2 regions of the Oceanobacillus timonensis genome follow, and region 1 is predicted to be linked to the other one. Evidence: riboswitches for the same ligand, from Rfam matches in the RefSeq annotation. Region 1 holds a riboswitch; the other holds the start of a gene.

Region 1 (7,621 bases):
GCAGATACACCAGACGGGCTCCTGTTGCTTTTGCAGCCTGCTGCCAAGGTATCAAATTACTGTGATGCTCCATTGGTGTAATAACTATTTCATCATCCGGGCCGACATTATCTCTGGCATAACTGGATGCCACCAGATTCAGACCCGCTGTTGTTCCCCGGTTAAAGATAATTTCTCTTGCATGTTTTGCATTGATAAACTCCCGAACCTTTTCACGTGCCCCTTCATATTGATCGGTTGCTCTTGAGCCGAGCGTATGCACGCCGCGATGAACATTGGAATTATTATATTTATAATAATCATTCACCGCTTCGATCACCTGCACCGGTTTTTGCGACGTTGCAGAAGAATCCAGGTACACTAACGGATGCCCGTTTACTTCCTGTTGAAGAATTGGAAATTGTTCCTTAACGGCTTTTACATCCATTAATAAACTTTCCTTTCAATGACTTGGATTAATTGTTTCCGTACAGACTCAATTGGAAGCTGTGCAACCACTGGAGCTAAGAAACCATGAATCACCAGACGTTCTGCTTCTTCACGCTCAAGTCCTCTACTCATTAGATAGTACATTTGCAGCGGATCCACACGGCCTACAGAAGCTGCGTGACCTGCTGTTACGTCATCTTCATCAATAAGAAGGATCGGGTTGGCATCGCCACGGGATTTTTCACTTAACATCAATACACGGGACTCTTGCTCGGAATTCGCTTTTGTTCCACCATGTTCAATTTTACCGATGGCATTAAAAATAGTCGATGCAGCACCCTTCATAACACCACGTTGTAAAATATACCCTTCTGTTGCTTTACCAAATTGGCGAATGCTGGAGGTAAAGTTTTGTGTCTGCTTCCCACGTCCGACAGATACTGCTTTTGCGTCCGATGCAGCATTTTCTCCCATCAGGTAGGTAATGTTTTCAGAAACCGTATTTCCATCGTTCATTTGCCCAAGCGCCCAATCAATTCTAGCATCACGCTTGGCAACGCCACGGCGGTTCACATAAGTGGTTGTGCCGGCAGCAAAGTTATCTACTGCACCATAAGCAACTTGTGCATTATCATGTGCAAATACTTCTGTTACAAGATTAGCAACTGTTTCATCTGTATCATTTTGAGAAATATAGTTTTCTACATACGTAACAGAGCTGCCTTCTTCTGCTACAACAAGCACGTGGTTTAATAACGCACTATCTGCATCTTCCTGCCAGAATACGGCTTGAAGCGGTTCTTCTATTTGTACATTTTTAGGTACATAAACGAATACGCCGCCGTTCATAAGTGCTGCATGAAGTGCTGTTAAACGGTTCTGATCAACGGCAACGGCATCATTCATATAATATTTTTCTACCAGGTCGCTATGCTCCCTGATTGCTGTGAAAATATCTGTGAAAATAACGCCTTTATCTTGAAGCTCCTGAGCAAGGCTATTATATGCAGCTGTTTGATTACGCTGAATATATAGATTTTCCATGTTGGCATCTTTATCAAAGTATGCTTTTAAATCTTCAGGAAGCTCATCAAGAGAAGCAATGGTAGCTGCTTCTTTATCGACATGTTGAAAATCCGTTAAATTCCAGTTTGATATTTTTGTTTTATCCGGTTTTGGCATTTCTAATGAATCAACCATTTCCAAAGCTTTGGAACGAAGCGTAGCCATCCAGCCTGGTTCATTGCGATCTTTGGAAAATGCTTGAATATAATCTTGATTGAATGGAAGCTTTGTTTCTACAGTCATGATTACCCCTCCTTACCTTACGCGTTTTGTTCTGCAGTTTCTTCGTCTTCAATTCCTAATTCTTCTCTAATCCATTCGTAACCTTCTGATTCTAGGCGTTTAGCAAGCTCAGGTCCGCCTGATTTTACAATACGGCCTTGCATCATAACATGTACGAAGTCAGGAGTAATGTAGTTTAAGAGACGTTGATAGTGTGTAATAATTAAGCATCCAAAGGCATCCGAACGCATTTGGTTGATTCCTTTTGATACGACTTTCAACGCATCAATATCCAGTCCGGAATCAATTTCATCAAGAATAGCGATGTCCGGCTGTAATTGCATTAATTGCAGAATTTCGTTACGTTTTTTCTCCCCGCCGGAGAAACCTTCATTCAAGTAACGTGTTGCCATATTTTGATCAATATCAAGGTAGTCTAAGTCCTGATCCAATTTTTTGATGAATTTCATTAATGGAATTTCATCGCCTTCTTCACGTTTTGCATTGATTGCAGAGCGCAAGAAGTCAGAAGTTGTTACTCCGCTGATTTCACTTGGGTACTGCATTGCTAAAAACAGACCTGCACGGGCACGTTCATCTACTTCCATTTCTAAAACATCTTCCCCGTCAAGTGTGATGGTTCCTTCTGTTACTTCATATTTAGGATGACCCATAATGGCAGACGCCAATGTGGATTTACCTGTACCATTCGGCCCCATGACAGCATGGAATTCTCCACCTTTAATCGTTAGGTCTACTCCTTTTAATATCTCTTTTTCTTCAATAGATACATGAAGATTCTTGATTTCTAATACTGAACCTGACATAACTCATACCTCCAAAACTATATTTTAAATGAAATGAATAAGATATCCATTCTCAATTTATTCTCATTACAATCTTAAATCATTTCAAATTAATTCGCAACTGTTATTATCCGTCTTTTATAAGCTTTCAATGATGCTTTTAAGATTGATTTAAAAGCTCTTTCCATTTAAAAAGCTGATGCCCCTCGACATCAGCTTCTGTTATTTTTATCTCATGATTCCAGAATTTGCTTCTGATGAAATCATCTTCGCATTCTGGTATTCCTGTTCTCTTTCTTGTTCCACTTTTAATTTTTTATTCAAGCTTCGATCGTACTCTTCGTAGTTGACTCTCCTTGATTGCCCCATACCTTTTTCCATTTCCGAAGTGTAGCTTAAACCATTCTCAGTGGTAATAATAAATCATCCTTTCGGTTTGTTTAGCACATTCTATATGCTAACACAGGAATCATTCCCGCTCAAAATTGATTTAAACGTATATTTTCGGATAATTTATGAAAAATATCTGGTATAGGGAGAATAAAACCCATATACTTAAAATTCTTCCTTATTACTCTTTATTCTGCATCCGTTGGTGTTGGAATAACTGCACCGTCATAGTTTTCCAGCATGAAATCCTGAATTTCCTGCGATTGCAATACTTCCACTAATTTGTTCAAAGCTTCATTATCAACATCTTCTGAACGAACAGCAACAAGATTCAAGTACTCGGAATCTTCATCCTCCATAAACAAAGCATCGTCTAAAGGATTTAATCCTGCTTCAATCGCATAGTTTGTGTTAATAACAACCAACGCATCTTCTTCACTTTCGTAATTCTCCGGCAAGAATGCTGGGTCCACATCCGGATGGAAAGATAAATTTAAAGGGTTGTCCACAATATCATCAATTGTAGCCGCTGACTTTTCCACGTCCTCATCTAAAGTAATCAATCCATTATTCTCAAATAAAGTTAAAATTCTGCCTTGATCTGCAATCGAGTTACTTAAAACGACTTCCGTTCCCTCAGGAATGTCATCGATATCTGTAATATTTTGTGAGTAAATACCAATTGGCTCCACATGCACATTACCAATCGATTCTATTTCATAACCAGTATCTTCTACTGTCTGATCAAGGTAAGGCTGGTGTTGAAAGTAGTTCGCATCTAAAGTACCATCTGCTAAATCATCATTGGGGAAAACATAATCCTGGTACTCCTCAATATTTAATGTAATACCTTCTTCTTCTAACATCGGCCGGGCTTCTTCAAGAATCTCAGCATGTGGAACACTAACAGCTCCTACTGTAATTTCTGTATCAGAATCCGTATCGCTATCAGAAGATTCATCATTACCTCCACATGCAGCTAAAAGCAGAACGAGACCAGCTGCGATTAAAAACATCCATTTCTTCATTTTGTACGCCCCTTTTACTTTTTTATTATGTGAATCAAGTCAAACTTGAATACCATCTTTTATCACAATTAACGTTTATCCAATTTCCTTGTAATAGCATCTCCAATAAATTGGAAAATAAATACAATCACAACAATAATCACCGTACATACAAATACAACATCCCAGCTTCTACGCTGAAATCCAAAATAAAAAGCATAGTTTCCTAATCCGCCTGCACCGATTGCGCCGGCCATAGCTGTATAGCCGATTAACGCAATGGCTGTAACTGTCAGTCCGGATACGAGGGCTGGTTTGGATTCGGGAAGCAGTACTTTAAAGATAATGGTACTTGCTTTTGCTCCCATTGCTTTTGCAGCTTCCACTACACCTTTGTCCACTTCCTTCAAGGCAATTTCAACCAGCCTTGCATAGAATGGAGCACTTCCTAAAATCAGCGCTGGTAAAGCGGCAGTAGGTCCACGTATGGTTCCCACTAATAGATCTGTAAATGGGAACAATAACAGAATTAAAATAATGAAAGGAATGGCCCGGAAAATATTAACGAATGCAGCTACGATGACATTAACCGGTTTATTCGCCCAAAAATTCCCTTTTGATGTTAAAAATAATAATAATCCTAACATCAAACCAAGCACGGTCGTTCCAACCATTGCAATAGCAGTCATATATACGGTTTCCTGTGATGCCTCTATTAAATCTTCCGCTACTATGTTCGGAAATAATTCCTCAAGCATGCTGAATTACCTCCACTTCTATAACATCTTGTTCTTTCAAATATTTCATTGCCTCGTCCTGCTGACTTCCCAGCAGCTGAACAATTAACGTTCCATAGCTTCCGCCTTGTGTTTGCGTGATTTTCCCTTGCAAGATGTTCACATGGATATCAAACTGCTTCACAAGTTGGCTTATGATTGTCTGGTTCGCACTTTCCCCTAAAAATTGAATGCGCAATAGCATACCTTCCCGGAATTTTTCTGTCAATTCCGTCATGTCATCCTCTTCTTCATTCGAACCGGTCAGCTGTTCAACAAAGTTTTGTGTAACTTGCTGCTGCGGCTTCGTAAATACATCGATAACATTTCCTTCTTCTACCACTTTCCCATATTCCATCACAGCAACCCGATTACATATTTTACGGATTACATGCATTTCATGAGTGATTAAAATAATCGTTAATCCTAATTTTTCATTAATGCCCTGCAATAAGCGCAGAATTTGATTGGTTGTCTCCGGATCCAGCGCAGAAGTTGCCTCATCACAGAGCAAAACTTTAGGAGAGTTTGCTAACGCTCTGGCAATACCAACTCTTTGTTTTTGACCACCGCTTAACTGTGCAGGATAAGCATCTTCTTTTCCTGACAAACCGACTAGTTCAACTAATTCCAGTACACGTTTTTTCCGCTCCCTTTTCTCCACTCCTGAAATTTCAAGCGGAAACGCAATGTTATCAGCAACGGTGCGGGACCATAACAGGTTAAAATGCTGGAACACCATACCAATATCCTGCCTGGCAATACGTAAATCCGATTTCGATAAAGAAGTAATCACCTGATCGCCGATTTTCACTGTACCAGCTGACGGCTCTTCCAGTCTGTTGATTAAACGGACAAAAGTACTCTTCCCTGCACCACTGTAGCCAACTACGCCATAAATATCGCCATCTTCTACTTGAAGATTTAAATTATCCACGGCGACAACATCTTTATTATTTAAAGAGAATACTTTCTTCAGCCCTTCAATGGATATCACTTTATTTCACTCCTATATGTAAACAATCCTGTTTATCATGTATTCTTGTTTATTATTTATTCAACCATCAAAAAACGCCTTTCTGTAAGAGAACAGAAAGACGCTCAAATATTTGTTGTATCGTCCATTGTTCTCTTATCTTTCAAATGCTTGCAGGAGTTGGCACCTTTCCAATGATTGAAGGTTGCCGCGGTTTCTACGGGCCAGTCCCTCCACCGCTCTTGATAAGAGTTTTCAACTTATTTATGAATTGTTGCTATCGTAGCACGCTATTTACACCTTTGTCAACCAAATCCGCAGTTAATCACTTGGTATTTCAGCCTGCTTCGCTTCATATACATGTTCAATTATTTATCGTCTGGAATAATTCCGGTTTATACTTCATCAGATATTGATAAATATTTGCTGTTGATTGAAATGTGTACACTTTTTCCACGATTTTTCCGTCTTCCACAAAAGCAAGACACGGTACACTCTCAATTTTATGGTTCTGCATAAAATCAGGATGCATTGAAGCATTCATCTCGGTGAAAATATCTTCTTCATGCAATCTTTCTACGTTTTCCAGCATGGCACGCGCAACGCTGCATGTCCCGCAAAATGGTGTATAAATATATAATATGAGCCGATGATGGTTCATTTCTGCTTCATTAAAATGTTTCAAGTTTATTCTCCTCAATCTTTTGTTTCCAGCAAATGCTATATGCTTCTAACAGGTCCGCTGTTGTTTCATAAAAAAGATAACCACCTTCTTTATATTTTTTTATCCTGAGGAATAAATTCTTTCTCATCTTAACGCGTGAACTACCATTTGGCAAGATAATTGAGATCTATTCCAATTCGCTTTCCTGCCAGAATACTTGCCAATTTTTTCTTTGGTGTAGCGGCAACTTCACGGAATTCACTGCTCACATAAATATGTTCGGCATGTGGAAGTTCACCGGCTAATTGCTTTCGGAGCTTCATCCCGGATTCATCCTCATCCACCAGGATAAACACTTCTGTATCATCTAAATGATAACATTCTAACAGTTCTTCCAATTTTTCTACGCCAATGGTTCCATTTGTACAAACAATGGTGATGGTATTATCGTCAAGAATTTTTTCAATATGTTTTTTATCAGATAACCCCTCAACGATCATGACTTTATTGTAATCATCTTCCATCATCGTTTTGCACTCCTTATCGTAGCTAATAGGTTGACCATTCCTCAACATGCTGTTTCTATAGTATATGAAAAGAAAAGAGCTAACTATACACAAATGTGGAAAAGTCAGCTCTTTTTTTCACCGTTTTTTAGAGCCTTTTGAAAAATGCAGGTGTCGTGGTCCCTGTCATTTTCAGTATTTCTAAAATAGGTGCAAGTATGATTAAATTATCCTTCTATAAATTCTCGGTATGCATCTGCATCTAATAATTCGTTTAGCTGGCCTTCCTTCTCAACTTCAACAACAACCATCCATGCTTTTTCATGCGGTGATTCATTCACAAGTTCTGGACTATCCTCCAGTTCTTCATTCACTTCTACCACTTTTCCGCTTACTGGAGCATACAGTTCAGATACCGTTTTAACAGATTCTACACTTCCGAATGGCTCATCCAACTCTAAAGAATCACCGACTTCCGGTAATTCTACAAAGACAATATCGCCAAGCTCGTCTTGCGCAAAGTCTGTAACCCCGATACGGACTTTACCATCTTCTTTTTTCACCCATTCATGTTCTTTTGAATACAAATAATCATTTGGCAAGCTCATTTCGTATCCCTCCAACCATTCTTCTTTTCTCTTCAACTATACATGGAAGTCCGGTCTATTTCTAGCACTATTTCCAGAAAGATTCATATGTCTCTTCGTTAAACCCGACAGTCACTTGATTGCCATCGGTTAAGACCGGTCTTTTAATCAGCATCCCGTCAGAAGCTAAAAT
Region 2 (7,621 bases), 1.5 Mb from region 1:
ATATAAAGATATCGCTCTTCAATACCAGTTCGTACACTCAAACTATTGAACCGCCGTATACGGAACCGTACGTACGGTGGTGTGAGAGGGGCGAGAAGTTACTTAGCTTTTCCCTCTACTCGATTATTTAAAAAAATAGCCTGATTAAACAGGCCACATATCAACCGGGTTCAATTCATACATGCTATCTTGGCGATACATAAAATGTGCCATCACAAATTCACGCCGAATCGTTGCATAATCGGGATGATATTGCTGAATATGTTCATTGATTTCTTTTTCTGGATATGTTTTTCCGTTTTCTAAACCACGCAGCATATATTCTAAGAGAATCAGCTTTTTCTTTCTTTGAGCGGGCAATGACTTTAATCTTCCTTGATGATCGATGAAGTTCCGAATAACCATTGCTTTTTCTTCATTTGTGATATCAAACTTTCCGAACATGTCATCACTCCCGATGCGAATAATCTCCATCGCCATACGTTCTAGTTTGTCTTTGTTTAAATAAAAATAAATCGTATTCTTATCGCGTCGTTGATAAACCACATCAATCTCTTTTAATTTTGTTAAATGATGCGAAATGGTTGGTGGCTTTAATCCTAGCTTGCCTGCAATTGCTTGACCATGAAGCGGTCCTGATTTCAATAAGCTAATAATGCGTATCCGAGTTTTATCTCCAATGGTTTTGTGAAAATGAACGATTCGATCTAATTGCATTATTTCTACCTCCTCATCTGATTTGATTATAATCTAATTAGATGGATATGAAAATCTTTTTTTGAAAATGAATGATTAATTGATGGGGAGATTTTACTTAAGAGTTGGTATACTCTACTGTGTGTATCTAATGAATGAATAATATGAAAATGAATTATTTGAATGTAAACGTTCCTTGACAGTCAAGTTTCCTTTACTATATCATTAAAAGTGTAGAGAGGAATGTATACTGCTATGCAGAATCGAATGAAGCAATTAAGACAAGAAAATGGAATTTCTCAAGATAAAATGGCAAAAATGCTCGGCGTATCGCGGCAGACGATTATTTCAATTGAAAAGGGCCGTTATAACCCTTCATTGCCGCTTGCTATTCAAATTGCACGTTGTTTTCATACCATAGTGGAAGATGTTTTTCTTTTAGAAGAGGAAGAATAATGTAGCGGATTTCATTTTTTAAACAGGAGTGTTTTCTATGAAAATGAGCAGCAAAACTGGAAGGATCTTTTTCTTGGTTGGGGGCTTTATTTTTCTTTTTTATACCCTATTAATAGGTTTTGCTAGTATATCAACAGGAAGTTTCTTTGCTGGACATGAGTTGATATATTTCAGCGTAACAGTGATGTCTTTTTGTCTAGCTTATTTATATCCTCAGTTTAAAGAAAATGATGAGCGAACAAAGAAAATACGGGAACGGGGAATTACGTTTAGTTACTTTATTATTATAGGGTATATGGTTATTCTTATGCCCCTTTTTCAATTAGAATGGGTTCATTTAAGTGGATATCAGACAGTATGTATATTAGCTGCCCTGGCTATCGTAACTGTCTTTTCATCATTTGTTGTACTATCGAAGCGTTATTAGAACGGTTAAGGGAGTATACTAATATGAAGAAGGAATATAACCTTGTATATCGGGAAGTCCAGCATCCACGGCAAATTTGGATATGGCTGCCAATCTTATTGTGTGCCGGAATCATGTGGTATTCGTTCATTCAACAAATTATCTTTGATGTACCTGTAGGAAACAATCCAACCTCAAATATATCTATGATTATTTCTTGGTTTATTTTTGGAGTGGCGATTCCAATCTTTACATTAGGGATTAAGCTGGTAGTTGAAGTACGTCATGATGGCATTTATGTGCGCTTTTATCCGTTTCCGTATAAGCGATTTCTTTTTAAAGATATTTATAGTTATGACATTATCACTTATAGTTCCATAAAACGTTTTGGAGGCTGGGGATTGCATATAAATACGAAGGGTGAAAAAGCTTATAATATTTACGGAAATAAAGGAATGAAATTAAAATTAAAGTATGAAACTGTCGTTATTGGTACTCAACAACCGGATGAATTAGAAGCTGCCATACAATCCGTGTTTAATAGACAGTCTTCAAATCAGATGAAGAGATAATATTGGAAAAGTTTTAGCAGGGAACATCTACATACATAGTAAAGAGGATAGAGCAGTAAATAGTAATGGATTAGTTTCCCAATAAGAAAGTACATAGAATACGACGTTCTAGAATTTGAGATTGGAACGCAAGTAAATGTAACTATTCTGAAGATAACGAAGTAGACCTGTTATTTAATAAAGTAAAAAATAAATCATTTCAAACCATTAGTATATCTAATTAATAGATAGAACAATGGTTTTTTGTTACAGAATGATAGAGAGGTGTTGGCGTATAATAATCCTATAGTGGAATCTTAAGCAGCTGTAGAGGGATTCGTTTACTTTATACTAATGAATAGCATTATTTGAAATTTTGCTTTCTAAAATTATGTTAAAATGATTAATTTTCGAAAAAAGTTAATTAATTCCTAAAATACTGTTAACAGCAAAAGAATAATATGCTAGATTATCTAATATAAAAAAAGTTTATAAAGGCTTCATTAGTCTTTAGTATGAAAGACAAAAATATAAAGGAGACTGAAAATGCAGAAATTCTTTTTTAACAAATCCTACGTACTTATTTTTATTTCTTTAACAGCACTTTTTTTAAGTGCATGCTCCAGCAGTCCGGAAAATGCTTCAGAAAACTTTAAGGAAACAGTAGATGAGAGAGACCCAGAAGCCCTGCTAGAATTAGTCACAGTGGACGAGGGTACATATTGGACAGAACAGCAAGCTCAGCAAGTTGTCGAATTCTTTCATGACGACAGCGAAAAATATCAGGAACAACTGCAATTGCTTGAGCAGCAAGTAACTGCATTAGATGAAGGTAACATGGTGCCTCGGGAAGAAGGCCTGTTTTATTTTGATGATGAAGGAGAGTTAAGAGTACGAAATTACGAGGTAGCGATAACGAATGAAGCATCAGATCTTGATCCGGAGCAGCTTACAATAACAATTGATGAAGAGGATGCGATAGAAATAGAAAATCTGGATGAATCAATTGGCTTGTTTGGTCCTGGAGATTATTCGTTTGTAGCAGAAGGGGAATTCCCTTACGCAACAATAGAAAGTGAAGGGTCTTTTTCTTTAATGAATACTAATTCCTTTAACCAATCAGTTGATTTAGATTTAGAAGAAAGTATTGTGAATATTAGCTCCTCAATAGATAATACGAAACTTCTCGTTAATGGTGAAGAAACAGGAACAGAAATAGCGAGCGACGAACAAGAAACATCCACAGATATAACAGGCGACGGGCAAGGAACATCGGTATCTTTCGGACCTATCAGTGAAGAAAATACACTGCAAGGTGTTGCAGAGTTTCCGTGGGGAGAAGCACAAAGTGAAGAATTTACAGTTGATGAAGAAACAGAGTATGACATAACGCCAGGTGTACTAACAAGTGAAGAAAACCGAGATGCAGTTACAGAACAGATAAATAACTATTACGAAACTCATATGGCTGCACTGGTTAACTTAGATATTGATGAATTAACAGATGATGTATCGGATGATTTACGAGAATCGCTCAATGATACATTAAAGAGTGCAACCAATTCAAGTATAGATACGTCTTATGAGGGAGAAATATTGGGGACAAGAATTGACTTTGGACAGACTTCATATGAACTCGGTTCTGGAGGTCGCCATTATGTAACATTACCGGTAGAGATTCATCGAGAATATACAGAAAATAATCAATATCGTGACGATGATCCAGAAGAAGAATACCTTGATAAAAGCCTTACTTTAGAATATTTGGAAGATGAAGAGAAATGGATTGTTTCAGAGGAAGGTGAGGATTATAGTATAACCGGTAATGATGATACGATGGCCGGAGACGATGTTGTTGAAACAGAACTCTAAATGGTTAGAAGCACTTGTTCCATATTGGAATGAGTGCTTCTTTGATTGATAAATCAGAAAAGAAATATGTATTATAGTAGGATAATGGTGCTATCTTATCTTTGTTCAAAGCGTAGGCAATAAGAATTCTACATCTACCATTTCAATTTTACAAAATGTTGTTGAAAATATATTACAGCAAATTGCCTAAATTTTAGTAATCTCCTTGACGAATGCATCGCTTCCATGTAAAGTAAATCATAATTATTCGTATAATTCCATATATTCTTATCCAGAAAGGCGGAGGGACTGGCCCGTTGAAGCCTTAGCAGCAGACGCTGATTTGTACTGTGCTAATTCCAGGAGCATTTTTGCTTGTAGATAAGAAGAGATTTTTATCATATTTAACCTCTTCTTTTATCAGAAGGGGTTTTTTAATTGGATTATTGAATGAATGCAGTAGAGAAAGAGAATGAGGAAGGGGTATTTTAATGACAACAGCAGCAGAAACGAAACATACACGTGCTCCATTCAGAGCAGATCATGTAGGAAGCTTTCTCCGTCCAAAGCGCTTGAAAGATGCACGTACGCAAAAGGCAAAGGGAGAGATTAGCCAAGAACAATTGCGTCAAATTGAGGATGAGGAAATTACGAAACTGGTAGAACAGCAGAAAGAAGCCGGGCTTCAATCAGTGACAGATGGCGAGTTTCGCCGTGCCTGGTGGCATTTTGATTTTCTGGAAGGCTTAGATGGCGTGGAAGGTTATACGGCAGAACAAGGTTTGCAGTTCACTGGAGTTGAAACGAAAAAACGGGGTATTAAAGTAACAGATCAAATTGGCTTCAGTAATCATTATATGATCGAGCATTATAAATTCCTGCATGGTATTGCTGGAGATGCAGTGGCGAAATTTGCAATTCCAAGTCCGAATATGCTCTTTTTCCGGGCGGATTTCGAAGACGGAGTCTATGAAAATGATGAAGCGATTATTGATGATTTGATCACTGCTTATCAAGGGGTGATTCAGGCATTATATGATGAAGGCTGCCGCTACTTACAGCTGGACGACACTTCTTGGGCCACTTTTTTCTCAGAGGAAGGCAGAAATTCTCTGATTGAAAAAGGGAGAGATCCGGAGAAAACAGCAAAATTATGCGCAAGAGCAATCAATGAATCCATAGCAAACAGACCGGATGATATGCTGGTAACGATGCATATTTGCCGGGGGAATTTTCAATCTACCTATATGTCAAGCGGGGGTTATGAAGCAGTGTCAGAAACAATTTTTGGCAGCTTGCAAGTTGATGGTCTGTTCCTGGAGTTTGATGATGACCGTTCGGGCGGATTTGAACCACTTCGTCATGTGAACCGTGATGACTTATATATTGTGCTGGGTCTGATTACGTCGAAATTCAGCGAACTGGAAGATCCGGAAGCTGTGAAGGCAAGGATTGCAGAAGCTGCGGACTATGTACCATTGAACCAGCTTTGTCTCAGCCCTCAATGCGGATTTGCTTCCACAGAGGAAGGAAATTTGTTGAGTGAAGCACAGCAATGGGAAAAAATCCGGCATGTTGTTCGAATTGCGGAAGATGTTTGGAAATAAGGGTGATGAGCAAAGGAGATTTGGAGAGACTATCTTTCCCAATCTCCTTTTTAAAATGAAAGGGCCATTTCAAAGAAAGATGTTTAAATAAACGTAAATTCCAAAAAATTTCAAACAAAGAAAGAAATCGTGATATTTTTTTGATATATTAGTAATAACAATAAGAAGATTATCCTGTTTTAACATAACTGATAGGAAAACCATTTTTAATGGATAGGATGTTTAGAAAGGGGGTAAAAAATGGAGATTCGCAATTTACAGATTTCTGATTATGATGTCCTGATTCCACAGATAAATGAATGGTGGGGCAGACGTGACATGGCAGGGATGCTGCCTAAATTATTTTTTAATCATTTTAAGAATACCAGCTTTATCGTGGAAGATGAAGGAAAGATTGCAGGTTTTGTAATTGGGTTTTTATCACAAGATCAGCTAGATGAAGCATATATTCATTTTGTAGGTGTGCATCCGGATTACCGAAAGAAAAACATTGGAAAAACACTTTACGATAACTTTTTGAACAAAGTTAAATTGGCTGACCGGAAAGTTATCCGCTGTATCACTTCACCAGTAAATAAAACATCGATTGCATTTCATCAAAAAATGGGTTTTGTGATTGAGCAAGGGGATAAAACAGTGGATGGTATAGCTGTGAAAGCAAATTATGATGGGGTTGGTAATGATCGTGTTCTATTCAAGAAGATAGGGTAAATATTTATGATAGATAAACGTTTTTAAAAAAACAGAGAAAAATAAGACAAGATTCGATCGGAGGGACATTATGTCACCCAAACTGCAAATCAGTTCAATAGATTCCTATATTGATGAGACAATTTACATAAAGGCAATTGGCTGTGCATCAAATACGAAGGTTTCCATCCATGCATCCACCTATGATGAAGCGCATAAACAGTTTCATTCTTATGCGACATTTATAGCAGATGATAATGGCATTGTGGATGTATCTTCGCAAAAGCCGGTGGAAGGTACTTATGATAAAGCAGATGCTTTTGGCTTGTTCTGGTCGATGGACCATACGGATTCCAAATGGGGAGATTATTATCAAAAGAGCAGTTCGGATAAAGTTTCCATCACTTTGGTTTTGAAAGTGCATGAGGAAGAACAAGATGCCGTCACAATTCACCGGCATTTTTATATGGATGGTGTAATAAAAGAAACTGTGCAGCATCATCAACGAAAAGGAACCCTATTCCACCCGGAAGAACGGGGAAGTTATCCTGCTGTTGTCATTTTAAGCGGATCAGATGGCGGTATGCAGGAGCATGCGGCAGCTTTGTTAGCTTCTAAAGGATATACCGCATTGGCGCTTGCTTACTTTGGAACGGAAGGGGTGCCGAACGAACTTGAGGAAATTCCGTTAGAATATTTTCAAGAAGCAACAAGGTGGCTGAAACATCATGAATATGTCAATGGAGATGTAAATTTAATTGGCTATTCCAGAGGCGGAGAACTTGCTCTGATTTTAGGAGCAACATTTAATGACTATCAATCTATCATTGCCGGTGTCCCCAGCGCCTACATAACTCCAGGTATGAAAAATGGGATATTTGCTCCTATAACGTCCTGGGTTTTCCATCAGGAGGCTTTGCCTGCCATCAAGTTTAAGTATCCCCTTTCGATGATGTTCTCTACCATGAAGAATTGGCTCACCAAAAAGCCGATATCTTTTTCAGCTATATGGGAGCATACGTTAAAAGATCAGGAGAAGACGGCAGAAGCCAGAATTCCAGTTGAAAATATTCAGGCTCCTATCATGTTTATTTCTGGCGGCGATGATCAGTTATGGCCGTCCAGCCGCTATGTAAATCGAATGGAAAAGACGCGGAAGAATTTGCAGGAACCGTATCAAGATCGTTATTTATATTATGAACATGGCGGCCATTTTTTATCTTTTCCCTATAGTTTTGTTCAACTGCCTGCTAATGTATTTATGCAAGTAGGGGGAGGCATGACAATGACCTTTGGCGGAACAAAGGAAGCAAATGCAGATGCAGCAAAGGATTCCTTGGATAAAATACTGGAGTTTCTTGCTG

Evidence for each region. Region 1 has a riboswitch for S-adenosylmethionine ahead of B7E05_RS16075 (methionine ABC transporter ATP-binding protein). Riboswitches for the same ligand answer to the same signal wherever they lie in the genome.
Region 2: another riboswitch for S-adenosylmethionine. It lies ahead of B7E05_RS08885 (5-methyltetrahydropteroyltriglutamate--homocysteine S-methyltransferase); the one in region 1 lies ahead of B7E05_RS16075 (methionine ABC transporter ATP-binding protein).

The regions. Positions count from the first base shown of each region.
Region 1 is NZ_LT800497.1:3,287,958-3,295,578, forward strand. It holds gene B7E05_RS16050 (cysteine desulfurase) at 1-427, opposite strand, end outside; gene sufD (Fe-S cluster assembly protein SufD) at 427-1,737, opposite strand; gene sufC (Fe-S cluster assembly ATPase SufC) at 1,755-2,543, opposite strand; gene B7E05_RS22730 (YuzK family famiily protein) at 2,751-2,903, opposite strand; gene B7E05_RS16065 (MetQ/NlpA family ABC transporter substrate-binding protein) at 3,101-3,940, opposite strand; gene B7E05_RS16070 (methionine ABC transporter permease) at 4,009-4,677, opposite strand; gene B7E05_RS16075 (methionine ABC transporter ATP-binding protein) at 4,670-5,692, opposite strand; SAM riboswitch class I at 5,825-5,923, opposite strand; gene B7E05_RS16080 (thioredoxin family protein) at 6,036-6,356, opposite strand; gene B7E05_RS16085 (toprim domain-containing protein) at 6,497-6,862, opposite strand; gene gcvH (glycine cleavage system protein GcvH) at 7,069-7,449, opposite strand; gene B7E05_RS16095 (arsenate reductase family protein) at 7,517-7,621, opposite strand, start outside.
Region 2 is NZ_LT800497.1:1,814,197-1,821,817, forward strand. It holds gene ltrA (group II intron reverse transcriptase/maturase) at 1-49, shown strand, start outside; gene B7E05_RS08860 (DUF2087 domain-containing protein) at 145-717, opposite strand; gene B7E05_RS08865 (helix-turn-helix transcriptional regulator) at 952-1,152, shown strand; gene B7E05_RS08870 (hypothetical protein) at 1,190-1,579, shown strand; gene B7E05_RS08875 (DUF6141 family protein) at 1,603-2,130, shown strand; gene B7E05_RS08880 (TcaA 3rd/4th domain-containing protein) at 2,656-3,981, shown strand; SAM riboswitch class I at 4,246-4,348, shown strand; gene B7E05_RS08885 (5-methyltetrahydropteroyltriglutamate--homocysteine S-methyltransferase) at 4,452-5,567, shown strand; gene B7E05_RS08890 (GNAT family N-acetyltransferase) at 5,808-6,278, shown strand; gene B7E05_RS08895 (alpha/beta fold hydrolase) at 6,349-7,621, shown strand, end outside.